2 regions of the Bacillus sp. AFS017336 genome follow, and region 2 is predicted to be linked to the other one. Evidence: predicted binding sites of a transcription regulator. Region 2 holds the regulator's gene; the other holds the start of a gene.
What was found. The regulator Rex, encoded in region 2, represses fermentation and respiration genes when NADH is low (regulators of the CRP and FNR family bind a similar motif). The targets are predictions, from matches to a motif close to TTGTGAAATATTTCACAA.
Positions count from the first base shown of each region.

Region 1: the regulator Rex is predicted to act here: its motif matches at 3,479-3,496, upstream of ric (iron-sulfur cluster repair di-iron protein).

Region 1 is NZ_NUCO01000134.1:11,769-25,815, forward strand. It holds gene CN601_RS22575 (Ger(x)C family spore germination protein) at 1-302, opposite strand, end outside; gene CN601_RS22580 (spore germination protein) at 353-1,900, opposite strand; gene CN601_RS22585 (hypothetical protein) at 2,118-2,348, shown strand; gene CN601_RS22590 (hypothetical protein) at 2,524-2,748, shown strand; gene CN601_RS22595 (hypothetical protein) at 2,872-3,099, opposite strand; gene ric (iron-sulfur cluster repair di-iron protein) at 3,559-4,266, shown strand; gene CN601_RS22605 (Crp/Fnr family transcriptional regulator) at 4,346-5,035, opposite strand; gene ade (adenine deaminase) at 5,221-6,942, opposite strand; purine riboswitch at 6,974-7,075, opposite strand; gene CN601_RS22615 (Cof-type HAD-IIB family hydrolase) at 7,557-8,327, opposite strand; gene CN601_RS22620 (LacI family DNA-binding transcriptional regulator) at 8,404-9,351, opposite strand; gene CN601_RS22625 (hypothetical protein) at 9,387-9,692, opposite strand; gene asnA (aspartate--ammonia ligase) at 9,952-10,935, opposite strand; T-box leader at 11,007-11,267, opposite strand; gene CN601_RS22640 (hypothetical protein) at 11,592-11,972, opposite strand; gene CN601_RS22645 (hypothetical protein) at 12,205-12,519, opposite strand; gene CN601_RS22650 (DUF4397 domain-containing protein) at 12,864-13,622, shown strand; gene CN601_RS22655 (histidine kinase N-terminal domain-containing protein) at 13,659-14,047, opposite strand, start outside.
Region 2 is NZ_NUCO01000149.1:9,257-17,510, reverse strand. It holds gene tsaE (tRNA (adenosine(37)-N6)-threonylcarbamoyltransferase complex ATPase subunit type 1 TsaE) at 205-672, shown strand; gene tsaB (tRNA (adenosine(37)-N6)-threonylcarbamoyltransferase complex dimerization subunit type 1 TsaB) at 653-1,345, shown strand; gene rimI (ribosomal protein S18-alanine N-acetyltransferase) at 1,355-1,807, shown strand; gene tsaD (tRNA (adenosine(37)-N6)-threonylcarbamoyltransferase complex transferase subunit TsaD) at 1,807-2,826, shown strand; gene CN601_RS25195 (ABC-F family ATP-binding cassette domain-containing protein) at 3,044-4,969, opposite strand; gene CN601_RS25190 (redox-sensing transcriptional repressor Rex) at 5,131-5,757, shown strand; gene CN601_RS25185 (CPBP family intramembrane glutamic endopeptidase) at 5,800-6,471, opposite strand; gene groES (co-chaperone GroES) at 6,745-7,029, shown strand; gene groL (chaperonin GroEL) at 7,088-8,254, shown strand, end outside.

The DNA of each region.
Region 1 (14,047 bases), on a different contig from region 2:
CCCCAAAATATTTTACGCGGTAATTTCGTTTGCAGTTTTGAGATTGCATCGGCAATATTTTTTCCTTTTTGAGATCTAACAATAGTTAATGAACTTTGTTGACCTACTCCAGCTTGTCCATTACCAGAACTTAAATTTTTCGGAATAATTACTTGAGTTGAAAGTTCAATCGTTTTATCATCTATTCTATCTATGGCTACTGCAGTGACAATGGCTAAATCATTTATTTCCAATCGATCCCAGCAACCACTTAACAATAAAATCGATCCACATAAGGATAACAAATAGAGAACACGTTTCATTAATTGATTCTCCTTTCGTCTTTCCTTTAAATTTTTTACTAAAGGCCATTTCATTTATCATTTTTTGGTGATTGCCCGTCGGTTTGACGGTTTAAATTTGTCTTTCCAGTGAGATGAGGCCGTGTATCCATCATCCAAAATGGTGCTCTCCATAAGACATCCTTTAGTTCTTCAGTTTTAAGCGGAGCAAGTGGAGATAAATATGGAACACCAAATGAACGTAAGCTACATAAATGGATGACGATCAGGATTATTCCTAACATGATTCCAACTAACCCTAATGAACCAGCAAGCAAAATCATCGGGAATCTGAGCAAACGGATCGCAATCCCTGCAATATAACGAGGCAACATGAATGAAGCTATTCCAGTAATCGCTACTACAATTACCATTGGTGACGAAACCAAACCTGCCTGAACAGCAGCTTGACCAATTACTAAAGCACCTACAATACTTACGGCCGCTCCTATTTGTTTAGGTAATCGAACTCCTGCTTCCCGCAGTGCTTCAAATGAAACTTCCATAATCAATACTTCTACAATTGATGGAAAAGGAATTGGTTCTCGAGAAGCTGCCATACTTAGCAACAAATTAGTTGGTACCATTTCTTGATGAAAAGTCATAATCGCAACATAAAATGATGGAAGCAAAAGTGAAATACCAAGAAATAAATAGCGTAACCATCGAATCGCTGAACTAACGATAAATCGTTGATAGTAATCTTCATGTGATTGAATCAATGAAAAAAATGAAATGGGTGCAATTAAGCAAAATGGCGTTCCTTCAACTAAAATGCCTACCCTTCCCTCAAGTAAATTAGAGCAAACTACATCTGGACGTTCTGTAGACAAAATCTGTGGAAAAGGCGAAAAAGGATTATCTTCAATCAATTCCTCAATGTATTCACTTTCCAAAATTCCATCTACTTCAATACCTGTTAATCGGCTAACGATTTCATCGATTAGCGTTTGATCTGCAATACCTTCTATGTAGGTAATAACAATTGTCGTATTCGTATAGCGCCCAATTTTCAGCGATAGCATTTTAAGTGAAGGACTTTTAATAATTCTACGTAATTGAGATTTACTAATTTCTATCGACTCATTAAATCCCTCTCGCGGTCCTTTAATGCCAACTTCAGCTGTTGGCTCCTCTATTGAGCGTTTTTCCCACTTTGCAAGCCCTAAAGAAAACCCAGCTTTTACACCTTCTGATAAAAGAATTGGATTGCCAGATGAAATTGAATCAATACATTGCTGAAATGAAATGACCTTATTCACTTTAGAAACTGGAATTTTATCCTCAATTACATCATTTATTGATTGCTTTGTGGTTATTACTTTTTCCATTAGTGGCACTAAAACAAAATTTTCAATTCCTTCTTTATCTGTTAGGCCTTCAATATAAATAATCGTTGCCCTAGTATTTCCGAATAGTAAAAATGAACGAAAAATTACATCTGAGCAATTATCAAAAATTAATTCGAGTGCTTCGATATTTTGACCATAATTGTCATATAGGGGATCTTGTCGAACATTTATTTCGTCATTCTTTTTTGACTTAAACGTTCTTAGCAATTTATGTTTATTTCGAATCAAATAAGCCCCCCCTTTTTTGCAGCATTGTCTTTTCTATAATTTTCTATTTTTAACTTCTATATACGGAAATTATTGGCAATTTTAATTATACTTTGCTGTCGATTGACCCAATACGAAAAAAGCGAACTAGGAAAAGGATCTTTTACGCTTTATAAACTTAAATTCTTGCGTATTTTTTTTATAAGTTGGAACAATATCATCGATAGGAGGAATCAATATGGATCATTATGAAGCATTTTTAAGTAGTAAAAATTGGATTGATAATGATTTAGATGCAAGATTTATCAATTTAAACCATCCATATGCAATCTTAATTTCTGGAGAAGAAGGACAAATTACTTTAAGAGGTAATAATGGTACTGATAACGGACAAAATGGTGAAGAAATTTTTTCCTTTACTTCTTTAAAAGAGCTGCAGGAATGGTTTGAAGATAATATTGGAGAATGAATACTACATCCTTAAGAAGCAAAACGATTTTTACTTATTTAAAATGAAAAATCCCACTCATGCCAAAATTAAATTATTGGCTGAGTTTTTTTACTTTATAGAAATGTTAAAAATACTTAATACAAAAAGGATATTGAATATTATGTAACGAATAATGTCATTGGAGGTGTTTGATATGAGTAGTAAGCTGAATGAATTAAATCAGAATAAAGAAGATTTGTTTTTAGAGGTAATAAGTGAAATGAAAGGCATACAAATTGAATTGTTAGAAGAGATTCATCGATTAAATAATGAGGTTAATTTCCTTCTATCCGTTGTCATGCCAACAATTCATAAAGAAAGTCTAAATAATGATCAATTAGCCATGTTTGGCGAAATCGTATTAAATAAAAGAACTTAAGTTGTCGTCAAAAACGTTTAATCCAAACCCTACCTTTTAGATAGGGTATTTACCTGACTAGCTAGATTATTAACTTATCGAGTTGTTTTCAATGTGAAATTTTAATATTAATAAAACTAAATTTTAGTGATTCATTTTTTTAGAAAATACCTTTCCGTTATTTAATTGACACCAGTCTAGATCTGTCGTATCACTATATTTCCCGTTAAATTCATTTATCGAAAGAAATACTTCAATCGTACCTTTTTCAAGTTCTAAAAGAAGGGTATATGGAGTTAATCCGTACACGTTTGAAACTGCAATCAATTCACCTATATGGATTTTTTCTGAAAAATCTATCTTATCACTCAACACAATCTCTCCTTATGCATTGTAATACATACTCTTCACATTTAGTTCGTCTTTATCATTCGTTCTTTATATAAAAATTTCTTCATTATAGATTTTGTTGATTTGAATAGAATTAACCCTAAAAAAATCAAAATGACTCAAGAATTGCTTGAGTCATTTTCAATCTGTTCAAATATATCTCAGCTTTTTATGATTTTAGTGACTAACCCAAGTAAAGAAATCCTATCCTTTGTCCATTTTGTGAACTAATTAACAATATGACTTATACCCTTTTGAACTAGATTTTTTAAAAAATCCCCCTGTATACCTTCAAAATAAAGAACTCTACAAATAATTTATTTACTTTTTCATATTTTCACTTTAATAAAAAAACCAAAACTTGTGATATATATCACAAAGAATTGTTCATTAAATTGTTATTCTTTTTCTAGTTAGAAAAAAAATGATGGAGGCTTTTTTATGAATCAACTATTTAATGAATTTGATAAAATTAGCAAGATTGTTACCGAATTTCCAAAGGCTAGTGACCTTTTTAAATCATATCGAATTGATTTTTGCTGTGGTGGTAATAGACCACTAATTGAAGCGATTAAAGAAAAAAATTTGAACGTTGAAGAGATTTTAACAAAATTAAATACACTTTATCATGAATCGAAACAAATAAACGAAGCAAATATTGATTATAATAAAGCTTCAAATAAAGAATTAATTACTCATATTGTGAACAAACATCATCACTTTTTAAACGAAGAATTACCACTTTTAAGCCCTTATGTAACGAAAGTAATGCGAGTTCACGGTCAATCTCATCCTCATTTAGTACGCTTACACAAATTATTTTTTGACTTAAAAACAGAACTGGAACAACATACTTGGAAAGAAGAAGCAGTAGACTTTAAGCTAATATTAGAGCATGAACAAAATCCAACTGCTGAAAATCGTAATAAACTAAATAAAATCGTTGAAGAATTAGAAAGTGACCATAACTCTGCTGGTAATATCTTAAAGGAATTACGTGAAATTACGAATGACTTTACACCTCCAGTTGACGCTTGTGGAACTTATCGTCTTGTCTATCAAAGACTTGAGGCTCTTGAGGCTGATACGTTCCAACATATCCATTTAGAAAATAATATCTTATTTAATCGAGTAATCGAAAGAGATTAATCAAATATTACGGGTTTAAAAATATGTGAAAACTTATAAAGGCATATGAAATTTAACTTCATATGCCTTTTTTTTATTCTTAATAAAGCTCATTTTCGAGTTTGTCTATATTTATGATAAAAAAACCTTCAGAATCCATGCTAATTACTTCTTTTTTTCTTAATTGATTGATTGTTCGATTAACCGTTTCTCTTGATGTACCAATCATATTTGCAAGCTCACGATTGGTAAAATGGGTTGTTATTTTAAATTGATTACTATTTAATGGTATTCCATTTGACTTACATAGTCGTCTTAATAACATTGTGATTTTATCGTATGAATTATGTAGTGTTTGTTCAACTAACCTAGCTTGTAAATCAACAATCTTTTCGCTAAGAAACTTAAATAATTTAATGCATAATTCAGGATGTTTAATTAGAATTAGCTCAAAATCTGCAATTGGTAAAACAATTAATTTGGCAGCTTTAATAACTTCAGCATGTGCAGGAAAAGTACCTTTAAGAAATAAACCAACATGAGGAAACATTTCCCCAGCTTGTGGAATCGAAACAATTTGCTCTTTCCCTGACTGATCATTTATATGTATTTTTATTTTACCGGAATGGATAAAAAATACTCTGTCTAGACTTTCTCCCTGCATAAAGACAAATGATTTTGCAATATATTCTCTTGTATATGAAATGTCCACAATAGATTGAAGCTCATCATCTGTAAGGCCTTTAAAGAGTGGAACATTTCTTAAATGGTTAAAAATCACTTCTGACATGCATTCTTCTCCTCAATCCATTTTAACCTGATTGTATATCGAATGTTTCTCATTTACTATTGTATAAGAATTTCATCAATTCTATTTAAAAATTCAAATTTAATTTTAGGTAATGTGACCTTCAAACTGTTTAAACTTCAAAAAGACCCCAATTCTCGGAGTCTCATTTAGTACAGTATTCTATTTTACTCATTTACCAAAACAGGAATAAATTTAAATTCATTTACATTAAATAAACCTTTAGTCGTAATTTTTATACTAGGTATAACTGGCAATGCAAGGAAAGATAAAGTTAAGAAAGCATTAAATGTATTGTTAGGTCTGATTTTTAACAATGAATTCTCAATTTGATGTAAACCTGCTTCTACTTCTTCTGCAGACTGATTACTCATTAATCCTCCAATTGGCAATGGTAATTTAACGATTACTTTTCCCGAAGATACGACGACAATTCCACCGTTCATTTCTTCAATTGTCTTAATCGCTACATACATATCCTCATCATTCATGCCGGCAACTATTAATTGGTGAGAATCATGAGCAACGGTCGTTGCGATCGCTCCATCAATTAAATTTAGGCCTTTAACAATTCCTAAACCAAGTTCTTTTTCTGAATGATAGCGATCGATTACTGCTATTTTACATAAATTTTCTTTTGCACTTGGCTTGAATGAATTATTTTCAATCGTGATTTTATCAATTATATGATTTGTAACGATACTATTCGGATTAATTTCAATAATGTTAGCGAACGTTTGTGAGTCTGTTTTCAACTCAAAATCTTCAATCTTTATATCACCTAAGCTTAATTTAGATTCAATCAATTTTGACTCTTCATTTTTAATAAAATTGATATTTTGTCTATTTCTTACGATAAATTCATTTTTACACCATACATCAGTAATTTCTACTAATTCTAAATCACTTAAAAATACAAAGTTTGCTTCATATCCAGGAGCTATTGCACCTTTTTGTTTTAAACCATAGCAAGTAGCTGGATTTAAAGTCGCCATTGAATAAGCAGTTACTGGATGAATCCCATATTCGATTGCTGTTCGAATACAAAAATCAATCGAACCCTCTTTCATGATATCGTCTAAATGTTTATCATCAGTACAATACATAATACGCCCAGCATTTCTTTCATTTACTGCAGGTAACAAATCCTTTAGATTTCTTGCAGCGGAACCTTCTCTAAATGCAACATACATCCCTACTCTAAGTCTTTCAAGTACTTCTTGAACATTTGTACATTCATGATCTGTTGAAATACCAGCATAGGAATATGCGTTAATTTCATTTTTAGTTAGTCCTGCTAAATGGCCATCTATAGGCTTTTGATACTTATGTGCTAAATTTAATTTATCCATCATCTGTTTTTCCATCGCCATAACAGAAGGATAATCCATTACTTCTGCTAAACCTAACACTCTTGGATGACTCATAAATGGCTCTAAATGCTCTGCATAAAGTACCGCTCCCCCTCGCTCTAACGAAGTTGCAGGAACACAAGACGGTAGCATCACCCGAACATCTAATGGAATATTTTCCGAAGCATCTAACATCATTTTAATCCCATTAACCCCAGCAACATTTGCAATCTCATGCGGATCTGTTATGACAGTCGTAACTCCATGTGGTAGGACTGTTTTTGCATATTCACTAGGTAAAACCATAGAGGACTCGATATGAACATGCGAATCAATGAAGCCTGGTGAAATATATTTACCATCTGCATCTATTACTACATTCGCTTCATACTCACCGATTCCAACAATGATCCCATTAGTTACAGCAATTGAATCCTCTATTATTTCTTTCGTAAATACATTAATTATTTTTCCATTTTTTATTAAAAAGTCAGCTTTTTCAGCCTTTGTGGATGTTTTCATTTCATGTAAGTTCATTTGCTTATTCCTCCTAAAAATAGGAGAGATTATGTTATGTCATATCTCTCGTAGTCAAACTATGCGGCAGTTTGGTAGAAACTCTTGGACCGTTTATTTCCAAAATTATACGAGCGTATTAAGAATCACTATAAAATAAAAGTGACTGAACTTAATTAGCTTATATTTAGTTGTAAAAAACTATATTAAAAGTATTCTATTAAATTTTGAGTATAATATGCAATAACTATTTTAAGAGTTTTAAATATAAAATAATTCTCAATTTTCTTTCTAATGAATTATATTATAAATGGGAATAAAGGTTGGTGTTCATAGAAGGAATGGAGTTTGAAAAAGGGGAAAAAAAAGGTGTTTATGTTCCAAGTTAATAATAAACAATTTGTCTCGTTTCAACGAATAAAACTAAATTTAAAGAAAATACAGTATATGATTTAGTATCAGTAGGGTGTGTTAAAGAGGAAACAAGATTTGACGTTAATAAATTATTTTAGGATTATTATAATAGGTGTTGAAAAACAGGATTGTCAAATTAGACAATCCTATTTATTTTTGCAGTTTTTTAGTCGAGGAAGTTATTTAACTCATACATCCATTAGTTGACTTTTTCTATATAATTATATTAATAACATTTTCTTAAGTGCATTGTAAATTCCATGCTCATCGCAACTATCTGTGACTAAATTGGCTTTTTCTTTTACTTCTGTTTCGGCATTTCCCATTGCAACCCCAACTCCTGAGTGTTCCATCAGTTCAATGTCGTTCATTCCATCTCCGAAAAAGATGATATCCTCCTGCTTAAATCCATTTTCTTCTGCGATTTTTAAAATGGTTTTTGCTTTTGATCCTTCTTTCGGAATGACATCAGAGCCAAATTTATGCCAACTAACATATCTGAATTCATTGATATCATATTTTGGAAGATCTTCAGGCTTGCAAAAAAGCATCGCTTGAATAATTGAATTTTGTTCCCAATACAGATCATCAAACTCCGGAATGGTCAATCCTAGACTATCGTAGGCATTCGTTAACGAATCTCCTGGTAGCTCGAAATGTCTTTTTAATCCGCTCGCTGTTTGGAATACAATCTGATCATTGTTTTCCGTTGCAATTTTAATTAATTGCATAATAGATTGCTTTGTAAAGTTTTCCTCATGCGCCAACTCATGTCGGACATATCCAATTGATCCATTACATAAAACATAAGTATCAATTTCAAGCTCATCAACGATTGCTATTGCTGAAGTATAGTCCCTTCCTGTCGCAATCCCGATCTCATGTCCTTTTTCTTTAAGAGAAATTAATGCTTCTTTTGTACTATCTAAAAACTTCATTTCTGTCGTGAGTAACGTTCCATCAATGTCAAAAACTATAAATTTTTTACTCATTTTCTTTCCCCACTTTAAACTAATTTTTTATCTATGTTATAAATATTCTCTTTGTTAATACCACCAAAAATGTGATTTAAACAGAATCTCTTTCCACAATGCGATACGGTATTTTTACTTTTTCTGTAGACTTATTTATTACTAAGTCACAAGCCTGTGCACCAACTTTCATTAATTGGTGATCCACTGTAGATATTCCCATACCGATTCCAATTGGTTGATTTTCTTGACCAATGATCGCTAAATCACTTGGGATTTTCAATTGTTGAGACTTAGCAAATAAAAACATACCACCAGCCACTTCATCGCCATTCGCATAGATTGCAGTTGGTCTTTTCGACAATTGCAGGAATTTCTTTGCTGCCATGTAACCATCTTCTAAGGAATGACAATCAGATATATGATATTTAGGTTGAAGCTCACCAAAAATCTCAGTATAAGCTTCAATCATTTGATTTGTACTATTGCTCTTTAGCCTAGCTGTTGTGAAAGCTACCTTATAATGGCCTTTATTTTTTAATAATTGAAAGGCATCTAGATAAGAAGAATAACGGTCCATATAGGAACAGCCAATTTCCTTGTGCTGTGTATATTCACAAGCTACGATTGTTCCATATTCGCTAAAAGGAATGATCGTCTCCCAATCATTTGCTCTTGAAGCAATAATGATCCCATCATACAGCTTACTTTTTAATTTTTGCAGATATTCCACTTCTTTTTCTTTACTATAATTTGAAGGAAGTACTGTAATCAAAAAATCATTTTCTAATGCTTTATTCAAGATCCCGTTCAGGATTTGATCGAATGCCGGGTTATTGTTATATGGGAGAATCACACCGATTGTTCTTGTTTCTCCTCGAATTAAATCAATCGCATTTTTATTTGGTGTATAATTCATTTCTTCAATAACTTTAAGGACAGCTTCTCTTTTATCACTAGCAACATACTTATAATTGTTAAGCACTCTAGAAACAGTAGAGACGGATACACCTGCTAATTTTGCAATATCGTTAATATTTGCCATCACTTACCTCCCACAACAACCTCTGATGAAGAATACTACGCATTTTCTTTTAACTTCTGAAAAGCTTTTATAAAGTAAATTAGATTTCCATTGTACGCCCATCTTACCTCAATTCTGTGTTCCCCTACAATAAGGGTAGAATTTTTAATAGTGTCCATCTCTCCTTCAAACCAAAAAGACTTTTCAAAATTTATAAGTTTATTGCTTTCTATAAATAATCTTTTATTTGTTAAAAACAAGTCTCCATAGTAGATATTTTGCATCCCATCAAAAATTTCTACTAAACCTGTAATAGTAGATAGTACAAATTCGTCCTGGTGAAGATTAACTTTTCTAATCATCTTTCTTCCCCCTTTGTTGAAATTTAACTTATTTTCAATCTAAATTATGAAATGGATTTCAAGTCAAGAAAAAAAATCAAAATATTTCTAAACCACATATATAAAGCAGACTATAGTTTAAAAGCGTATAATGATTTGTCATTTAACATAAAAAAAATAGACTGCCGAAACAGTCTACATGTTATTAAATTTCAATTCTCTAATGAATATGTATAAACAAAAGATATAGAGGCATGCTTTTATTTATTGCTAATTTGTCTTAAAACAAATGAATGTTTTCCTTCTTACATGCTTCTCGCATTTCATCAGGCCATACAGAAGATTGAACTTCACCAATATGTGCTTTACGTAAGAAGTACATGCACATTCTTGATTGCCCAATACCACCACCAATTGTTAGTGGAAGCACATCTTCTAAAATGCCTTTATGAAAATTATACTCGCGTTTGAAATCTTCACCTGTCTTTGTTAGCTGCTCATCAAGTGATTCACTATCAACACGAATACCCATTGATGATAATTCAAATGAAGATTGCAATACTGGATGCCAGAATAAGATATCACCATTTAATTTCCAGTCATCATAGTCAGCTGCGCGTCCATCATGTTTTTCACCAGAACGAAGTACATCGCCGATTCCAATAATAAAGACTGCTCCGTGCTCTTTTGCAATCGCATGCTCACGATCTTTTGGTGTTAACTCTGGATATTTATCTTCTAACTCCTGGGATGTAATAAATACGATCTCTTCTGGTAAATACTTCCCAAGATACGGATATTTTTCAAACAAATGATTTTCCAATTCTTTAAAGATTCCATAAATTGTCTGTACAGTTTCTTGTAAATAATCTACTGTTCGCCATTCTTTTTGAATAATTTTTTCCCAATCCCATTGGTCAACGTAAATTGAATGCGTAGCATCAAGTTCCTCATCACGTCGAATCGCGTTCATGTTTGTATAGATACCTTCACCAGCTTCGTAACCGTATTCATGCAGTGCAAATCGTTTCCATTTCGCTAGTGAATGAACAATTTCTAACTCTTCTCCTGAATGAAGCATATCAAATTCAATTGGGCGTTCTACACCGTTTAAGTGATCGTTTAAACCTGATTTTTTCGTTACGAATAATGGTGCAGATACACGGAACATTCCAAGACGTTTTGCTAATTGATCCTCAAAAAATGTCTTAACTTCCTTAATTGCGATTTGAGTCTCTCTTACTGTCATTAATGATTGATACATGCTTATTTCCCCCTAAAATGTTTGGATGTTATAGAAAAAAGCCAACAAAAAAAGCCCTTCTTTCCCAAAAAAACTGGGACGAAAGGCTTTGGTTCCGCGGTACCACCCAAATTAGCAACAGAGGTTGCTCACTTATTCAGTACGGAGATTAGAGAGATCTCGATACTGCTCTTCTTGTAACGTCGAAGATCACGGCTAAGTCTACTTTCCTCTAAAGGATTTCGGTCAGCGACTCCAGGAGGTTCTTCATAATAGGCTTCGTATCAGGCTCACACCACCCCTGACTCGCTTTGTCTACGTCCTACTACTACTCGTCCTTTCACAGTCGTTTTGTTGTCACATCTCTGAAACATTTTATTAATAATTATTCTATACATAAATATGAAAAAGTCAATATTTTTTTAATATTTTTATTCTTTATCAAGATTTTTATTTCCATTAAAAATTGACCAAATCAAGCCATTATCGAGTTCCTTATTATTGTTTAAATCGATAATGTGTAGTGTTTCATATAACCAAGATAATGAAAGATACAGGACAAAAAGCTTTTCTTATTTTACATAAGAGAGTTCTATAGTTTGGAGGAATTCCACCTTTTTTTATGTAGTTTCAGACAATCCTTTTTCAACTAAGGCATTGCATTAGTTGAATAAAATTTACTTAAGATTCAATAATTTTTCAATTGCTATAACTAATGTTGCATCATCTTTTTTTGTCTTTCCTTCTATTTCGCTTGTTGTGAAACTCTTTAACTTTTTGTCTTGATTATACAATGTAACACTGTATACCCATCCCTTTACATCAGTATTTTTATTTTGGGCAACTTTAATATCTTTAATATCACTAATAAAATTATCAATTGCCTTCTGTTCCGTTATTACTGTGTTTCCTCCGTTCTGACCGTTAGTAATTTTAATTTTGCTGATTTCATTTAAATTTCCGTGATACAACTCTGAAAAACTCTTGTTATCCGAATTGCATCCAGATAATAATGAAAATACAAAAATACAAAGTAGTAACCATATAAATTTCTTCATATTTACACCACCTACAAATATTTTTAAGTTAATTATATCAACTTAACGTCTTGTATAATTTGGGGGAATCTCACATTTTTTCATATAAAATTAAACAATCCTTATGGTACTAAACTACCATTTTTTCAAATAAAAAAAGAGCTGATTAGAGCTCCAAAATGTTATCGAACTAACAATGTTTTAGTTACATAGGCATAATTTCTTTTTTAACCAATTAGTTTTATTAACCTAATCAATCACCTATAAATTTTACATAAGTTACCTCATTGAAAGTATATATTTTTCTCAGATCAATCAATATTTTTTCATATTCTATCTGATAAGTAGTTTGGATCCATTTTGAATATTCCTCCCACTCTTCAATAAATTGAAAAAAATCTTTTTTATTCATTTTCAATCCATAAAGATAATAATCACTTATCTTTGAAAGTTGTTTATAGGATTTCCACACTGTATTTTTTTCAAATATTTCATCATGAAGATGTTCTTCTATTACAAAGCTTTTAACAGTTTTATCTTTATAATTTACAGTTGCACTTAAAGCCATAATTTTCTCCTATACCTTTTTTAAGTTAGTATATTATTTATATCAATTTTGCTAATTTTATCAAAGCCTTATATTCTTCTATCAAAAGAATTGCTTCCTGTTACCTATTTTCAAAGAACTTACTATTCCCCTCAATATCATTTGAAGAAAAGAAAACGAATTGGCTGTTCGATTGCGCCATACGTTACCCACCAATTCATTTTAATTTCCCTCAAAAATCATTAGGTACTACTCGTTACAATCTTTTGCTTAAAGTGTTAAACAGAAAATAACTCATAATTATCTATTTATTGAATATTAGTTTAAGTGGGACGGTTGAATGATACATATAGGAGGTGTGCAATTTGAAGAAAGTAGCGCATATGGATCGTTTGAAACCAAATATAGTTAATCACTTTTCATCCTATTCAAATAACAATGATGATTTTTACCATATCAAATATCAGCAGTTTGATTCGTTTGAAAGATTAATTATAAATAATGCACCATTAAGTCATGAAAAACAGGCGATAAAAAAACAAAATTTATCCTTTATTAGACTATTAAATGTAATTCCTAACAACATTAGCATTGATATTTTTATTAATAAAAAACCATTAATTTCTAATTTATCATTTAAAAACTCGACTCATTATTTAACCATTTCTTCTGGAGTACACCAAATTGACATTTTCAAATCTGGGGATTTATCCAACCCGATACATTCTGAAGAAATATCGTTACTTGATGAGCAAAATTATACAATTGCAATTGGTGCTAACGTAGAGAAGATTTCACTTTTTTCTTATACTGATGATCTTTCATTATCTTTAGGAGAAGCTAAAATTCGTTTTATTAACTTATCTCCTAGTTCAACTAATCTTGATTTTGCTGTAAAAGCTGGGGAAGGAGACGTTGTTTTTTCAAATGTACCATATAGAAATGCATCAGAATATCTCCCAATTTCACCTATGACTGTTAATTTAGAAATAAGGTTATCAGGTACAAAATTAATTATTCTGCCGCTTTATCAATCAAAATTCCAAGAAAATATAGTATATGATTTAGTGTTAGTTGGGAGTATTGGTGGGGATTTAAAATTTGATGTTATAAAATTATATTAGTAAAATAAAAAAACTCGGGTTTTTTTCCGAGTTTTTTTATGCCTCTTTTGGCAGAGTTATGCAAAATGCTGTCCAATCCTCATCAGAAATACATTCGATTTTACCATCGTGTTTTTCTACAATTTGTTTACATACAAATAAACCAATTCCAGTACCATGATTTTTTGTCGTAACAAATGGTTCAAAAATTGTCCGTATGCTTTCTTCACTTATTTTAGGGCCATTATTTCTAATTTGAATTTCAATTTTATCTTCTAAATCGACAACTTGATAGTGAATCGTTTTTTGACCGTTGTTTTCAGCAAGTGCATCAATTGAATTCATCAGTATATTAAGTAAAACTTGGCGAAGTTCGTTTCGGAAACCTGGTATGTATATATGATTAAAAAGTCCTTCTTGTAAAATAACATTCGAATTTACAATAC
Region 2 (8,254 bases):
ATTATATGAGAATTAATGAAGATTTTTGAAGTAAACCATATATTGATTAGTTTGAAGAATGTTTACTTCTAGGAAATATAAAAACAGTAGATTAATTTAAACTATTCTAAAGGATATTACTGTTTGACATCCGCTTAATGTTTTGAAATGATATAATATGGCAAAGTTAGAAATAGACGAGTTAGAATTTTGGTGGTGAAGTAATTGGAAATTGTTTTACATACAAATACTGAGGAAGAAACTCAATCAATTGCATTTTTTCTCGGACAATTAGTACAACAAAAAGATGTAATCTTATTAGAAGGAGATCTTGGTGCAGGTAAGACAACCTTTACAAAAGGTTTTGCGAAAGGTCTTGAAGTAAAAAGAACTGTTAATAGCCCAACTTTTAATATAATAAAAGAATATAAAGGAAGAATTCCTTTATATCATATGGATGTGTACCGCTTAGAAGGCAGTAATGAAGATTTAGGTTTTGATGAGTATTTTATGGGTGAAGGTGTTTGTGTTGTGGAATGGGCGCATTTAATTGAAGATTACTTACCAAATGAATTCTTAAAAATCATAATAACTCATGAAGAAAATGGTAGAATGATTACTTTTATTCCAAATGGAGCAAGGTATGAATTTATTTGTAAGGAGCTAATTAATAATGACCGTTTTAGCAATTGATACTTCTACAAATGTTATGGGGATTAGTCTAATTAAGGACCAATCTGTTATTGGAGAAACGATAACATTTATAAATAAAAATCATTCTGTCCGATTAATGCCAGCCATTAATACATTAATGGAAGAATGCAATATAAAACCTAAGGAACTATCTAAAATAGTTGTCGCAAAAGGACCAGGCTCATACACTGGAGTGCGCATTGGTGTAACAGTAGCAAAAACATTGGCCTTCACCTTAAATATTCCGATTATAGGTGTTTCAAGTCTGAAAGTACTAGCTGCGAATGGGCGATTTTTTAATGGGTTAGTTTGTCCTATTTTTGATGCAAGACGTAATTTATTATTTACTGGTCTTTATGATTTCAGAGGGGAACCTACTAATAGTGTTTTAGAGGACTGTAATATTGATCGCAGTTTATGGGTTGAAAAACTTAAATCATATAATGAACAAATTTTATTTATTGGTAATGATGTATCATTACATAAAGAATTTATTATAGAGCACTTAAAAGATCAGGCTGTTTTTGTAAATGCTAGTATGAATAATCAGAGACCAAGTGAACTGTTTACATGTAGTTTAGAAGAAAGTGAAGAATCGGTACACAATTTTTCACCAGAATATTTAAGATTATCAGAAGCAGAAGCTAATTGGCTAGCTAGCCAAGAAAAGTAGGAGGATATTATGATCTCATCGGTTGCTTTTCGGAAAATGAAAGAAGAAGATTTAGATCAAATAGTGGAAATTGAAAAAAAATCGTTCCCAACACCATGGACACATGATGCATTTTATAATGAATTATATTCAAATCAATTTGCCAATTATTTAGTTGCTGAAGTTGATGAGAAGATAATTGGATATTGTGGGTTATGGGTAGTCATTGACGAGGGACATATTACAAATATAGCTATTTTACCGGACTATAGAGGGAAGAGTCTAGGTGAAAAGTTACTTCGAGCAGTAATGGAAACTGCTAAAAACCTTGGAGCAGAAACTTTAACATTAGAAGTAAGGGTATCGAATCATGTAGCAATGGGACTGTATCGTAAGCTAGGATTCCAAGACGGTGGGATTCGAAAAAGCTATTATACAGATAATTTTGAGGATGCATTAGTGATGTGGGTGAATTTGAAATGATGAATGAAAATTGTTTAATACTAGCTATAGAGACAAGTTGTGATGAAACCTCAGCAGCTATTATTAAAAATGGTAATGAAATTCTAAGTAATGTAGTAGCAACACAGATCGATATACACAAACGTTTTGGTGGAGTAGTACCTGAAGTCGCTTCAAGATTACATGTTGAGCAAATAACGGTGGTAATTGAAGAAGCGATGGAGCAAGCACAGATTAACTATGAGGATTTAGCTGCCATTGCTGTTACAGAGGGTCCAGGACTAGTAGGTGCATTACTAATTGGAGTAAATGCTGCAAAAGCAATTGCCTTTGCTCATGGATTACCTCTAATAGGTGTTCACCACATTGCAGGTCATATATATGCCAATCAACTAGTACAGCCTTTACAATATCCACTATTAGCTTTAGTAGTTTCTGGTGGGCATACAGAGCTTGTTTATATGAAGGAAGATGGCGTTTTTGAAGTAATAGGAGAAACACGAGACGACGCGGCAGGTGAGGCCTATGATAAGGTTGCTAGAACGCTTAAATTGCCTTATCCAGGTGGTCCACACATCGATCGTCTAGCACAAGAAGGAACGGCAAATATTCCATTTCCTAGAGCTTGGTTAGAAGAAGGTAGTTATGATTTTAGCTTTAGTGGTTTAAAGTCAGCAGTTATTAATTATATGCACAATGCTGAACAAAGAGGTGAGGAAGTGTCGCCAGCTAATGTAGCTGCCAGCTTCCAAGCAAGTGTAATTGAAGTAATTGTTTCAAAAACGATTAAAGCTGCAAAAGAATATGATGTGAAACAAGTTTTATTAGCAGGTGGAGTAGCAGCTAATAAAGGATTAAGAGCTTCATTACAAAATGAGATGAATGACTTAAATGATATAGAATTAATTATACCGCCATTATCACTTTGTACAGATAATGCAGCGATGATCGGTGCAGCTGCTTTTATCAGATTGAAGCAAGGGAAACTAGGTAATTTGGCACTAAACGGTAACCCTGGCTTAGATTTAGAGAATATGTAAAAAGTACTTATTCACAATTTTTTTAATAAAATGTGGATAAGTACTTTTTCTTTGTTAAAAACTTATTAAACCTTGTGCACAAAAATGTGTATAACATTGCTGTTTTTCTGTGGATAATGTGTATAAACCTGTGTAAAAGCTAAAATATAGCAAAAGTTATGTGGATAAAAATGTAGATAAGAAAAAACGGATAGCAATCAGCATATCCGTTTAATCATTACTCTTGTAAGTTTTCCCATTCTTCCATTAGGTCTATTAACTTAGCTTCTAAATCATTTTTCTTACTTGTTAATTCGTGTACTAATTGAAAGTCTCCGTAAACTTCTGGTTTGCATAGTTCTAGTTCGATTGTTTCTATATCAAGCTCAAATTGCGAGATATTGCTTTCGATCTCCTCAATACGACGCTGAGTTTGACGAAGTTTTTTCTTTAATTCTTTGTCTTGTTGATAATCAGAAACTGGTTGAGATGATTGTTTAACTTGTGTTAACATAACTTCTTTTTCAGCTTGTTCTTTCTCATATGCTTCGTTTTTCTTAAATTGGTAATAGTCATAATCACCTAGATAAATTGATAATCCTTCTTTTGCTAGTTCGAAAGTTTTTGTGGATAATCTGTTCATAAAATAACGATCATGTGATACAAACAAAATAGTCCCAGGATAATCTAATAAAGCATTTTCTAAAACTTCTTTACTATCTAAATCCAAATGGTTGGTAGGCTCATCAAGAATTAGAAAATTAGCTTTTTTCATCATAAGTTTTGCTAATGCTAATCTTGCTTTTTCTCCACCGCTTAAAGAGGTAACGATTTTAGTCACATCATCGCCAGAAAATAAAAAATTCCCTAATATTGTTCGAATCTCTTGTTCAGGCTTTAATGGATAATCATCCCAAAGTTCATCTAATACTCTTTTGTTAGATGTAAGCTTAGCTTGCTCCTGGTCATAATAACCGACCGAAACATTTGCACCAAAATCAATTGTTCCTTGTAATTTATTTAAATCACCAATAATCGTCTTAAGTAATGTCGACTTTCCAACACCGTTTGGACCGACTAGTGCAACACTATCTCCTCGGTTCAATACAAACTTCATTGTTTGATCAATTGTAGGGATGCGGTTATATCCAATAAATAAATCTTGTATTGAAAGGACGTCATTTCCACTTTGTTTTTCAATTGCAAATGAAAAATTAGCTGAAGAATCTTCTCCAAGTGGCTTGTCTAATCGAACCATTCTGTCGAGCTGTTTTCTACGACTTTGTGCTCTTTTTGTAGTTGAGGCACGTGCAATATTACGTTGTACAAAATCTTCAAGCTTAGAGATTTCTTCTTGTTGTTTTTCGAACTGTTTAAGCTCTTGCTCATATTGAGCAGCTTTTAAATCAAGATATTTACTATAGTTCCCAACAAAACGTTGATGCCTACGATTAGATATTTCATAAACAATATTTACAACTTGATCAAGGAAATATCGATCGTGGGATACAATTAATACCGCACCAGGATAAGATTGTAAATAACGCTCTAACCAACTAAGTGTATCAATATCCAAGTGATTTGTAGGCTCATCCAGTATTAATAGATCAGGCTTTGTTAATAATAGTTTACCTAAAGCAAGTCTTGTTTTTTGCCCACCGCTTAACGAAGAAATTTTTGTTTCGTAATCTTCATTACTGAAACCTAAGCCGCTAATAATTGAACGAATATCTGCTTCAAACTGATAACCGCCGTTTTCTTTGAATGTATATTGAAGATGATCATATTCATTCATTATCTTGTCATAAACAGGCTGATTAGAATAGACTTCTTCTTGAGTCATTTTTACTTCTAATTTTCTCATATTTTCCTGCATCTCAACTAAATGATTAAAAACAGAATAATATTCTTCCCATATCGTTTGATCACTTTGTAATCCAGTATTTTGGGCTAGGTAGCCTACAGTAACGTCCTTAGGCTTATTTATCTCGCCTCCGTCGTAAGACAATTCACCAGCTATTATTTTGAGTAATGTAGATTTTCCTGCGCCATTACGACCAACAATCGCAACTCGATCATTCGTTTGAACTTCTAATTTTATATTTGAAAGAATAATGTCACTACCAAAATACTTTGAGACATTATTTACTTGTAAAAGAATCATGGATAACACCTCATTGCAAAATTTTTTATCTGAGTAACTGTAGACTGTCAAAATTCTTAAATATAGTGTATATTTTACATTAGAACAAGTACTTTATTACTAAAGTAAAGCTAAATTACACACCATAGTAAAAAGAATTACAGTAAGTGGGGGATTAAAAAATGGACTCGGAACAAATTAAAATTCCACAAGCTACTGCTAAACGTCTACCTTTATATTACCGTTTTATAAAGAATTTGTCTTTATCAGGTAAACAAAGAGTTTCTTCAGCAGAGTTAAGTGAAGCAGTAAAGGTAGATTCCGCTACGATTAGAAGAGATTTTTCTTATTTTGGAGCACTTGGAAAAAAAGGATATGGATATAACGTAAATTACTTATTAACTTTTTTCTCGAAAGCGCTTAACCAACATGAAGTGATGAAAGTTGCATTAATTGGTGTAGGTAATTTAGGGACTGCATTCTTACACTATAATTTTATAAAAAATAATAATACTAAAATTGAAATGGCATTTGATATTGATCCAAATAAGATTGGAACTGAAATTGGTGGAGTACCTGTCTATAATTTAGATAATTTAGAAGACGTAATGAATGATGATATTCAAATCGTTATTTTAACTGTACCTGCACCTGTAGCTCAATCAATAGCAGATCGATTAAATGGAAAAAATATAAGAGGAATCTTAAATTTTACTCCTGCTCGAATTAGTGTACCAGAACATATTCGTATTCATCATATAGACCTAGCGGTTGAACTACAAACATTGGCATATTTTTTACAACAATAAAATTAGATTAATTTAAAAACCCCCAAAATATTGGGGGTTTCTTTAATGTAAATTTAACTGCTGAAAAACTACAAATGTGTTCATTAACATATGTGTTAAAATTGGAACGATAATTGAATTTGTACGTTTGTATAAATAACAAAATACGAAACCAATTAGGAAGTAAGATAAAAAGAATGGTAAGTCGCCATGCATAAACGAAAATATTGCTGAACTAATCCCAGCAGAAATAATAAATGGTAAGCGATTATAAAGCCTTTTGAAAATGATTCGGCGGAAAATTATCTCTTCTAATATCGGTGCTACTAGACTTGGTATGATAATAAATGCAGGATTCAGTTTAGCAATATTTAAGATATTTTGAGTATTTTCAGAGCCTGTATGTAAATTGAATACATAAATTAAAATGATATTACACACAATTTGAGTTGCCATCGTAATGAAGTAACCTAAAATTACCCAATTTAATATTGTACGATAGTTATGCTTAAAATTCTTAATTCCTTCAAAAATGGGCTTATGTAATAAAATCAGTATAATAATTAAACCAGTTATGAAGCTAATACAACTCCATAAGGCCACCGCTTCAAGGGAAGCAGTCTTCTTTTCCACTCCAGCGTATAAATTACTATTTAATAAATAGGGAACCCCAAATGCCGCCGAATATTGAATAACAGCATAAGTTAAGATAATCAATAAATCTCTAGTTTTCAATAAGATAGCTCCTTTGTGTTGATATTTTTCATAACCCAAAGGTTGATAACAACATGTACATTATTTTACTCGTTTCTTTAGTTTCTTAAAAGAAATTTTCGTTTTTTATTTTACATTTAATTGTAAAGATAAAACTGATTATATTTCGACAAGAAAAGTGCCTGCTTCAGACTTGCAAAATTTTTTGATATTATTTAAACTAATAATTGTGTTAGCACTCAATATTAATGAGTGCTAAAAAATAATGATTTGATTATTGAGGAGGTATTACACATGTTAAAGCCATTAGGTGATCGTGTTGTAATTGAGCTTGTTGAGTCTGAAGAAAAAACTGCTAGCGGTATCGTGTTACCAGGTAGTGCACAAGAAAAGCCACAAGAAGGCAAAGTTGTTGCAGTAGGTACTGGACGTGTACTTGAAAATGGTGAGCGCATTGCTTTAGAAGTATCTGTAGGTGACCGCATTATCTTCTCTAAATACTCAGGTACAGAAGTTAAGTACGGTGGTACTGAATACCTAGTACTTCGCGAAAACGATATTCTTGCAATCATAGGTTAATAAAATAAAATACTTAAATTAAAAAATAAATTTTTTATATTATAAGGAGGTCATTTCAATGGCTAAGGACATTAGATTTGGTGAAGAAGCTCGTCGCGCAATGTTACGTGGTGTAGACGCTTTAGCTGATGCTGTAAAAGTAACATTAGGACCAAAAGGACGTAACGTAGTTCTTGAGAAAAAATTCGGTTCTCCATTAATTACAAATGACGGTGTTACAATCGCAAAAGAAATCGAATTAGAAGATGCATTCGAAAACATGGGTGCAAAATTAGTTGCAGAAGTTGCTAGCAAAACGAACGAGATTGCTGGGGACGGTACAACTACTGCGACAGTTTTAGCGCAAGCTATGATTCGTGAAGGTCTTAAAAACGTAACTGCTGGTGCAAACCCAATGGGTATCCGTAAAGGTATCGAAAAAGCAGTTGCTGTAGCAATTGAAGAATTAAAAACAATCTCTAAACCAATTGAAGGTAAAGAGTCAATCGCACAGGTTGCTGCAATTTCTTCAGCAGATCCAGAAGTAGGACAATTAATCGCTGAAGCAATGGAGCGCGTAGGTAACGACGGTGTTATTACACTTGAAGAATCTAAAGGCTTCACAACTGAATTAGAAGTAGTAGAAGGTATGCAATTTGACCGTGGATACTCTTCACCATACATGGTTACAAATTCAGAGAAAATGGTTGCTGAATTAGAAAATCCATATATCTTAATTACAGATAAAAAAGTAACAAATATTCAAGAAATCTTACCGGTACTTGAGCAAGTTGTTCAACAAGGTAAGCCACTATTAATCATTGCTGAAGATGTTGAAGGTGAAGCACAAGCAACAATCATCGTAAACAAATTACGTGGTACTTTCAACGCAGTTACTGTTAAAGCTCCTGGCTTTGGTGACCGTCGTAAAGCAATGTTAGAAGACATCGCAATCTTAACTGGCGGTGAAGTGATTACAGAAGAATTAGGATTAGATCTTAAAACAACTAACATCACTCAATTAGGTCGCGCTTCAAAAGTTGTAGTAACAAAAGAAAACACTACAATCGTTGAAGGTGCTGGTGAAACAGCATCGATCCAACAACGTATCGGTGTAATCCGTGCTCAATTAGAAGAAACAACTTCTGAATTCGATCGCGAAAAATTACAAGAGCGTTTAGCTAAATTAGCTGGCGGTGTAGCAGTAATCAAAGTTGGTGCTGCAACTGAAACTGAATTAAAAGAA